2 regions of the Hydrogenophaga crocea genome follow, and region 2 is predicted to be linked to the other one. Evidence: predicted binding sites of a transcription regulator. Region 2 holds the regulator's gene; the other holds the start of a gene.
The links. Region 2 encodes FNR, which switches genes on or off when oxygen is low (the NO sensors DNR and NnrR bind a similar motif). Its sites were predicted from a motif close to TTGATNNNNATCAA; they were not measured.
Positions count from the first base shown of each region.

Region 1: G9Q37_RS06680 (PHA/PHB synthase family protein) is a predicted target of FNR. The motif match lies at 2,079-2,092, and genes of this name have one in related genera.

Region 1 is NZ_CP049989.1:1,364,517-1,368,150, reverse strand. It holds gene G9Q37_RS06685 (acetyl-CoA C-acetyltransferase) at 1-147, opposite strand, end outside; gene G9Q37_RS06680 (PHA/PHB synthase family protein) at 182-1,990, opposite strand; gene G9Q37_RS06675 (hypothetical protein) at 2,107-2,403, shown strand; gene pgeF (peptidoglycan editing factor PgeF) at 2,323-3,093, opposite strand; gene maiA (maleylacetoacetate isomerase) at 3,093-3,634, opposite strand, start outside.
Region 2 is NZ_CP049989.1:1,151,245-1,154,878, reverse strand. It holds gene hemN (oxygen-independent coproporphyrinogen III oxidase) at 1-938, opposite strand, end outside; gene fnr (fumarate/nitrate reduction transcriptional regulator Fnr) at 1,076-1,795, shown strand; gene G9Q37_RS05640 (hypothetical protein) at 1,780-2,019, opposite strand; gene G9Q37_RS05635 (nitrogen fixation protein FixH) at 2,022-2,306, opposite strand; gene ccoG (cytochrome c oxidase accessory protein CcoG) at 2,324-3,634, opposite strand, start outside.

The DNA of each region.
Region 1 (3,634 bases), 210 kb from region 2:
GCCGATGGCGTCGTTGGGCAGGCCGGTGCGCTCAAGCAGCGCCTTGATCACCGTGGCGCCGAGCTCGGTGGCCGGGGTCTTGGCCAGGGTGCCGCCGAACTTGCCGACGGCGGTGCGGGCGGCGGCGACGATGACGATGTCTTCCATGGGGTTCTCCGTTGGTCTGCGATGTTGAGAAAACTCAGGCCCGGGCCTTCACGTAGCGGCCCGGGGCGGGTTCGATGGCGGAGTAGGCCTTGCCGCGGCCATAGGCCCTGGGCGCGGCGATCTGCTTGCCGGCCTGGGGCTTGAGCCACGCGGACCAGTCGGTCCACCAACTGCCCGGGTGCTCGGTGGCGTTGGCGATCCAGTCTTTCACGTCCTTGGGGAAGTGGGTGCCGCTGCTGGTCCAGTGGCTGCGCTTGCCCTTGCTCGCGGGGTTGATCACGCCCGCGATGTGGCCCGAGGCGCCCATGACGAAGCGCTTCTTGCCCGGGAAAATCTGCGTGGCACCGTAGGCGCCGCCGATGGGCACGATGTGGTCTTCGCGCGAGCCGTAGATGTAGACCGGCAGCTTGACCCGACGGAAATCGATCTTCTGTCCGCACACCGTGACCGCGCCGGGTTTGACGAGGTCGTTCTGCAGGTACATGTGGCGCAGGTACCAGGCGTAGTACGGCCCGGGCAGGTTGGTGCTGTCGGAGTTCCAGTACAGCAGGTCGAAGGGCGGCGGCGTTTCGCCCTTGAGGTAGTTGCCCACCACGTAGTTCCACACCAGGTCGTTGGGGCGCAGGAAGCTGAAGGTGGTGGCGAGATCGCGGCCGGGCATGAGACCGCCGTTGGCGAACTGCAGCTCTCGGTACTTCACGAAGTTCTCGTCGATGAAGACGTCGAGGATGCCGGTGTCGGTGAAGTCGAGCAGCGTGGTGAGGAAGGTCGCGCTGTGCACCTTGTCCTCGCCGCGGCCCGCGAGCACGGCGAGCGCCGTGCCCAGCATGGTGCCGCCCACGCAAAAGCCCAGCGCGTTGATGTCGGCCGCGCCGCTGATGTCGCGCACGGTGTCGATGGCCTTGATGACCGCGTCCTCGATGTAGTCGTCCCAGGTCTTGTGGCCCAGCGATTCGTCGGGGTTGCGCCAGCTCACCACGAAGGTGCGGTGGCCCTGCTCCACCGCGTAGCGGATGAAGGAGTTCTCGGGCTGCAGGTCGAGGATGTAGAACTTGTTGATGCAGGGCGGCACGAGCAGAAAGGGCCGCTCATACACCTTGGGCGTCAACGGTTTGTATTCGATGAGCTGGAACAGCTCGTTCTCGAACACCACGGCGCCTTCGGTGGTGGCCACGTTGCGGCCCACCTCGAACACGCTCTCATCGGTCATGGACACATGGCCCTGGCGGATGTCGTGCAGCAGGTTGGCCACGCCCTTGGCGATGCTCTCGCCCTGGGTCTCGATGGCCTTTTTCTGGGCCTCGGCGTTGAAGGCCAGGAAGTTGCTCGGCGCGCTGGCGTCGATCCATTGCTGCACGCCGAAGCGCACGCGCGCGCGGGTCTTGGCGTCGCCCTGCACCGCATCGGCCAGGGCCATGAGGGTGCGCGCATTGAGCAGGTAGGCGGCCGCGGTGAACGAGGACAGCGGGTTCTGCGCCCAGGCCTCGCCGGCGAAGCGGCGGTCACCCGCTGGCGTGGGCGTGAGACCCTGGTTCCACAGCGCCGCGGCTTCCTTGAGGTAGGTCTGCTGGATCTCGAGCAGCTGCGCCGGGTCGATGCGCACGCCCTGCCCGCCCGCCTGCTGGAACAGCTCGCCGAGCGCGGGCAAGCCCAGGGGCGAGGCGGCCTGGCCGGCCGGCATGAATGCCCGGAAGGCGGCCAGCGGGTCGGCGCCCTGGGCGGGCATGGCCGCGGCGCCCGGGAAGGCCTGCGCCAGCTGTGTCCATTGCTGCACCAGGTGCTGCTGGAACTGCTGCGCGGCCTGCGCCCAGTCGGGGGTCTGTTCTGGTTTGCCCGATGCCATGCATGTCTCCTCGGCGATTGCCGGTGGCCTACAGTTCGGCCTTTGTCTCTTGATGGGTCGAAGTATCCCTGCGCCGCCTTTCAGGGACTTGACGCAGATCACACAGAAAGCAAGCCGTGTACCTGATCGTGATTGGTTGGATGTATGTCGTGTTGATGATGTCGGTGGCCGAAGCCATGAACACGACCGGTTCGGTGCTCGGGGCCATTGTGACCTTTTTTCTCTACGGTCTTGTGCCCGTCGCCATCATCGTTTACGTGATGCGCACGCCCCAGCGGCGGCGCGAGCGCCGGGCGCAGGAGGCCGCGCAGGACGCGGCCCGCGCGGCGGCCTCAGCCCAGCCAGACGCAGGCCGCGAAACGGCCGGTGCTGCCGAGGCGGGCGGCGTCGCGCCGGTGCGAAAAGAACCGTGAGGGCTGGCCCACGGTGCACCAGCCGGGGCCACCGTCGTTGCCATGCACCGCGACCACGTCCGCGGCCGCGAGCCGCTGGCGCGCCAGACCGGGCAGGTTCGCCCACCATTTGCCGGCCGTCTCGTGCGGCCTGAAATGCCCCGCCGCGGCGGGATCGGCCGCCACGAAGGCCTCGCGCACCTCGTCACCGACCTCGAAGGCCGTGGGCCCGATGGCCGGGCCGAGCCAGGCCAGCACCTCGCCCGGACCCGCGGCCTCGCGCAGCGCGCCTGCCGTGGCTTCGAGCACCCCGCCCACCAGGCCGCGCCAGCCCGCGTGCGCGGCCGCCACCGCCCGGCCCGAGCCGTGCGCGAACAGCACCGGCAGGCAGTCGGCCACCATGATGGTGGCGGCCACACCGGGCACGGTCACGAGCGCGGCGTCGGCCACCGCGCCATCGGGGGTCTCAGGTTCCAGGTGCAGCACCTGGGTGCCATGCACCTGCTGCAGGAACACCGGCCGCGCCGGCGCGGTGAGCCGGGCCAGTGCGGCGCGGTTGGCGACCACGGCGGCCGGCTCGTCGCGCACGTGGTCGCCGAGGTTGAAGCTGTCGAACGGCGCCACCGAGGCACCGCCCGCGCGCGTGGTGCACAGCGCACGCACGCCCGCGGGCGCGGGCCAGTCGGGCGCGAAGGCGCTGCCCTCGGCCATCAGGCCTCGGCGTCGGGGCAGGCCGAGGGCTGCGCCTTCTGGAAGGCCTCGTGCTGCATGCACTGCTCGAACACCGCCATGGTGCGCGTGAGGCCGCTGAAGTCGGTGTTGAAGCGCTGGCCGTTGAAGATCTGCGGCACGAGGCAGCAGTCGGCCAGCGTGGGCGTGTCGCCGTGGCAGAAGCGGCCCGTTGGGCCGGCGGCGAGCTGGCGCTCGAAGGCCTCCAGGCCTTCGCGCACCCAGTGGCGGTACCAGACGTTCTTGGGCTCGTCTTCCACCTTGAGCTCGCGCGTGAGGTACTTGAGCACGCGCAGGTTGTTGATCGGGTGGATCTCGCAGGCCACGATCTGCGCCAGCGCGCGCACGCGGGCACGGCCCAGCGCATCGGTGGGCAGCAGGCGCGCGCCGGGCTGGGTCTCGTCGAGGTACTCGATGATGGCCATGGACTGCGTGAGCCGCGTGCCGTCGTCGAGCTCCAGCGCGGGCACCAGGCCTTCGGTCAACACCCCGGCCCAGGCCGCCTGCTTGTGTTCGCCTTTGG
Region 2 (3,634 bases):
TGGAAGTTGCGGTGCAGCCGGCCCTGGCGCTTGGCCACGGCCAGCGCGTCGTCGGGCAGCGCGAAGTGGTCCATGCCCACGTAAACGTAGCCCGCCTCGCCGAGTGCGTCGAGCGAGGCCGAGAGCATGGCGAGCTTGTCGGCCGCACCGGGCAGTTCGGCCGACACGATGCGCCGCTGCGGCTTGAAGCGCGCAGGCAGGTGCGCGTAGCCATACAGGGCCACGCGGTCGGGCCGCAGTTCGGCGAGCTGCGCCAGCGTGCGCCTGAACGACTCGGGCGTCTGCAGGGGCAGGCCGTAGATCAGGTCCACGTTCACGGATTCGAAGCCGATGCGGCGCGCCGCGGCCATGAGCTCGAACACCTGCGAGGCGGGCTGGATGCGGTGCACGGCCTTCTGCACCGCGGGGTCGAAGTCCTGCACGCCGAAGCTCAGGCGGTTGAAACCCAGGCGCTGCAGCGTCTGCAGGCGCGTGGCGTTCACGGTGCGCGGATCGACCTCGATCGAGTACTCACCGCCCGGCACCAGCCGGAAGTGGCGCTTGAGCATGGCCATCAGGTCTTCGAGCTCGGCGTCGGACAGAAAGGTGGGTGTGCCGCCGCCCAGGTGCAGCTGGGACACCGACTGCCCCGAGCCCAGGTGCTCGATCTGCAGCTCGAGCTCGCGCGAGAGGTGGCGCAGGTACTCGGCGCCGCGCGAATGGTGTTTGGTGATGACCTTGTTGCAGGCGCAGTAGTAACAAACCGATTCGCAGAAAGGCACGTGCACGTAGACCGACAGCGGCAGCGCGAGCGAGCCCGCGCGGCGCTGCTCCAGGGCCTGGCGGTAGTCCTGCTCGGTGAAGGCTTCGACGAAACGGTCGGCCGTGGGGTACGAGGTGTAGCGAGGCCCCGGCACGTCGTAGCGCTTGAGCAGGTCGTCGGAAATGGCGTGGCTCACGGAAGACTTTGGTGATGTAGACGGGCCCACTGTGCCCCAGGGCCTGTGGGGAAGGTTTGATCCGCGTCAATCGCACGCGCCGAAACGGTGTCTCTAGGGGTATGCTCGGGCTTGTTGAGGGAAATCATCACATGCTTATGGACGTCCATCGCATCAAAGTGGCCTGTTCGGGCTGCAATCTGCGCGAGTTGTGCCTGCCCATGGGTCTCAACCCCGACGAGATGGACAAGCTCGACCACCTCGTCTCCACGCGCAAGCGCATCAAGCGCGGCGATGCGCTGTTCTCCGCGGGCGACAGCTTCACCTCGCTCTATGCCGTGCGCTCGGGCTTCTTCAAGACCCGCGTCACCAGCCCCGACGGCCGCGACCAGGTCACGGGCTTTCAGATGGCGGGCGAGATCATCGGCCTCGACGGCATCGTCAACGACCGCCACTCGTGCGACGCCGTGGCGCTCGAAGACGCCGAGGTCTGTGTGATGCCCTTCGACGAGGTCGAGGCGCTGTCGCGCGAGTTCACCACGCTGCAGCACCACGTGCACCGCATCATGAGCCGCGAGATCGTGCGGGACCACAGCGTGATGCTGCTGCTGGGCAGCATGCGCGCCGAGGAGCGCCTCGCGGCCTTCCTGCTCAACCTGGTGCAGCGCCTGCAGGCGCGCGGTTTTTCGCCGTCCGAGTTCAACCTGCGCATGACGCGCGAGGAGATCGGCAGCTACCTGGGCATGAAGCTCGAAACCGTCAGCCGCACGTTCTCGAAGTTCGTCGACGACGGCGTGATCGAGGTCAAGCAGCGCTACGTGCACATCAAGGACACCGAGGCGCTGCGGCGCATCGTGAACCCTCAGACCTGCGGCTGATCCTCGGCCGGTGCGACCAGCACCGCGGTGAGCGCTCCCGCGACCGCGATGACGGCCCAGAAAACAAAAAAGCTCACCGTGTAGACCGCGGCGCGCGACCACTCCAGCGCCTGGCCGTGCCAGTGCAGCTGGCCCGGGTCGACCAGGGCGAACACCAGCATCTCGAGCACCCCGGCCAGCAGGAAGGCCGGCCAGGCCACCGCCATCGAGCGCCGCACGTTCATGCTCAGGGCTCCCGTGCCACCGGGGAGGCGGCGTGGTTGCGCGCCTGGTGCGCGGGTTGCAGCTTGATGAGCGCTGCTTCGCGCTCGGCGCCCTGCAGCGCACGGGCCTGCTGCAGCGTGGCCTCGTACTCGCCCTTGTCGATCACGGGGTCGGCGCCGTGGACGGCGATGACGGCGGTGGCGATGGCCGCCACCACCACGGCCAGCGGCCCGCCCACGACCAGCCACATGGGGCCCACGCGCCACCAGGGCACGGGGTGGGTGACAGGGTTCGATTCGGCGTTCATGGTTTTCTCCTGGACATTCAGCGGGGCACGAGGAAGGTGGTCTTCTCGCGCACCTGCAGGCCGGCCTCCTGCGGCGCGCTCACGTCGAAGACGATGGGGTGCGAGCCGCTGCCGGCCGCGCCCGGCGGCAACTGCACCCGCGCGGCCACCGAGCGCACCTCGGCCGGGTCGACATGCACCAGCGCGTCGGACGCGAGTTCGATGCCCGGCAGGCCTTCGACCCGGACCCGGTAAGTCTGAGGAACTTCGGTGGCGTTCATGATCTGCAGCCGGTAGACATTCTCGATGCGGCCCTGCCCCACCTCGCGCGCCAGCGCGCCGCGGTCGCGGATCACGTCGACCTTGAGCGGCACACGCAGCGCCAGGCTGCCGAGCACCGCGAGCGTGATCGCGGCCAGGATGCCGCCGTACACCAGCACGCGCGGGCGCAGCGCGCGGCGCAGCATCTGCGCACGGCTCCAGCCCTGGGCGAGTCCGTTCTGGGTGGTGTAACGGATCAGGCCGCGCGGGTAGCCCACCTTGTCCATCACGTCGTCGCACACGTCGATGCACGCGCCGCAGCCGATGCACTCGTACTGCAGGCCCTTGCGGATGTCGATGCCCGTGGGGCAGACCTGCACGCACAGCGTGCAGTCCACGCAGGCGCCCAGGCCCAGGGCCTGGGGATCGGCCTTCTTGCTGCGCGCGCCTCGCGGCTCGCCACGCCGGGCGTCGTAGGTCACGATCATCGTGTCCTTGTCGAACATCGCGCTCTGGAAGCGCGCGTAAGGGCACATGTACTTGCACACCTGCTCGCGCAGGAAGCCGGCATTGCCATAGGTGGCGAAACCGTAGAACAGCACCCAGAAGGTCTGCCAGGGCCCGAGCGCGAACGTGGCAACCAGCCCCGAGAGCTCGCGAATGGGCGTGAAGTAACCGACGAAGGTGAAGCCGGTCCACAGGCCCACCGCGGCCCACAGCCCGTGCTTGAGCGCCTTCTTGCCGACTTTGCCCGCGCTCAGCGGCGCGGCGTCCAGGCGCAGGCGCGCGCTGCGGTCGCCTTCCACGCGGCGCTCGATCCACAGGAACATCTCGGTGTAGACCGTCTGCGGGCAGGCGTAGCCGCACCACAGGCGCCCGGCCACCGCGGTGAACAGGAACAGCGCGAGCGCCGAGATGACCAGCAGCCCCGTGAGGTAGATGAAGTCCTGCGGGTAGAGCACCAGCGGGAAGATGAAGAAGCGCCGCGCTTCGAGGTCGAACAGCACGGCCTGGCGCCCGTTCCACTGCAGCCAGGGCAGGCCGTAGAAGAGCAGTTGCGTGGCCCAGACCAGGGCCCAGCGCCACTT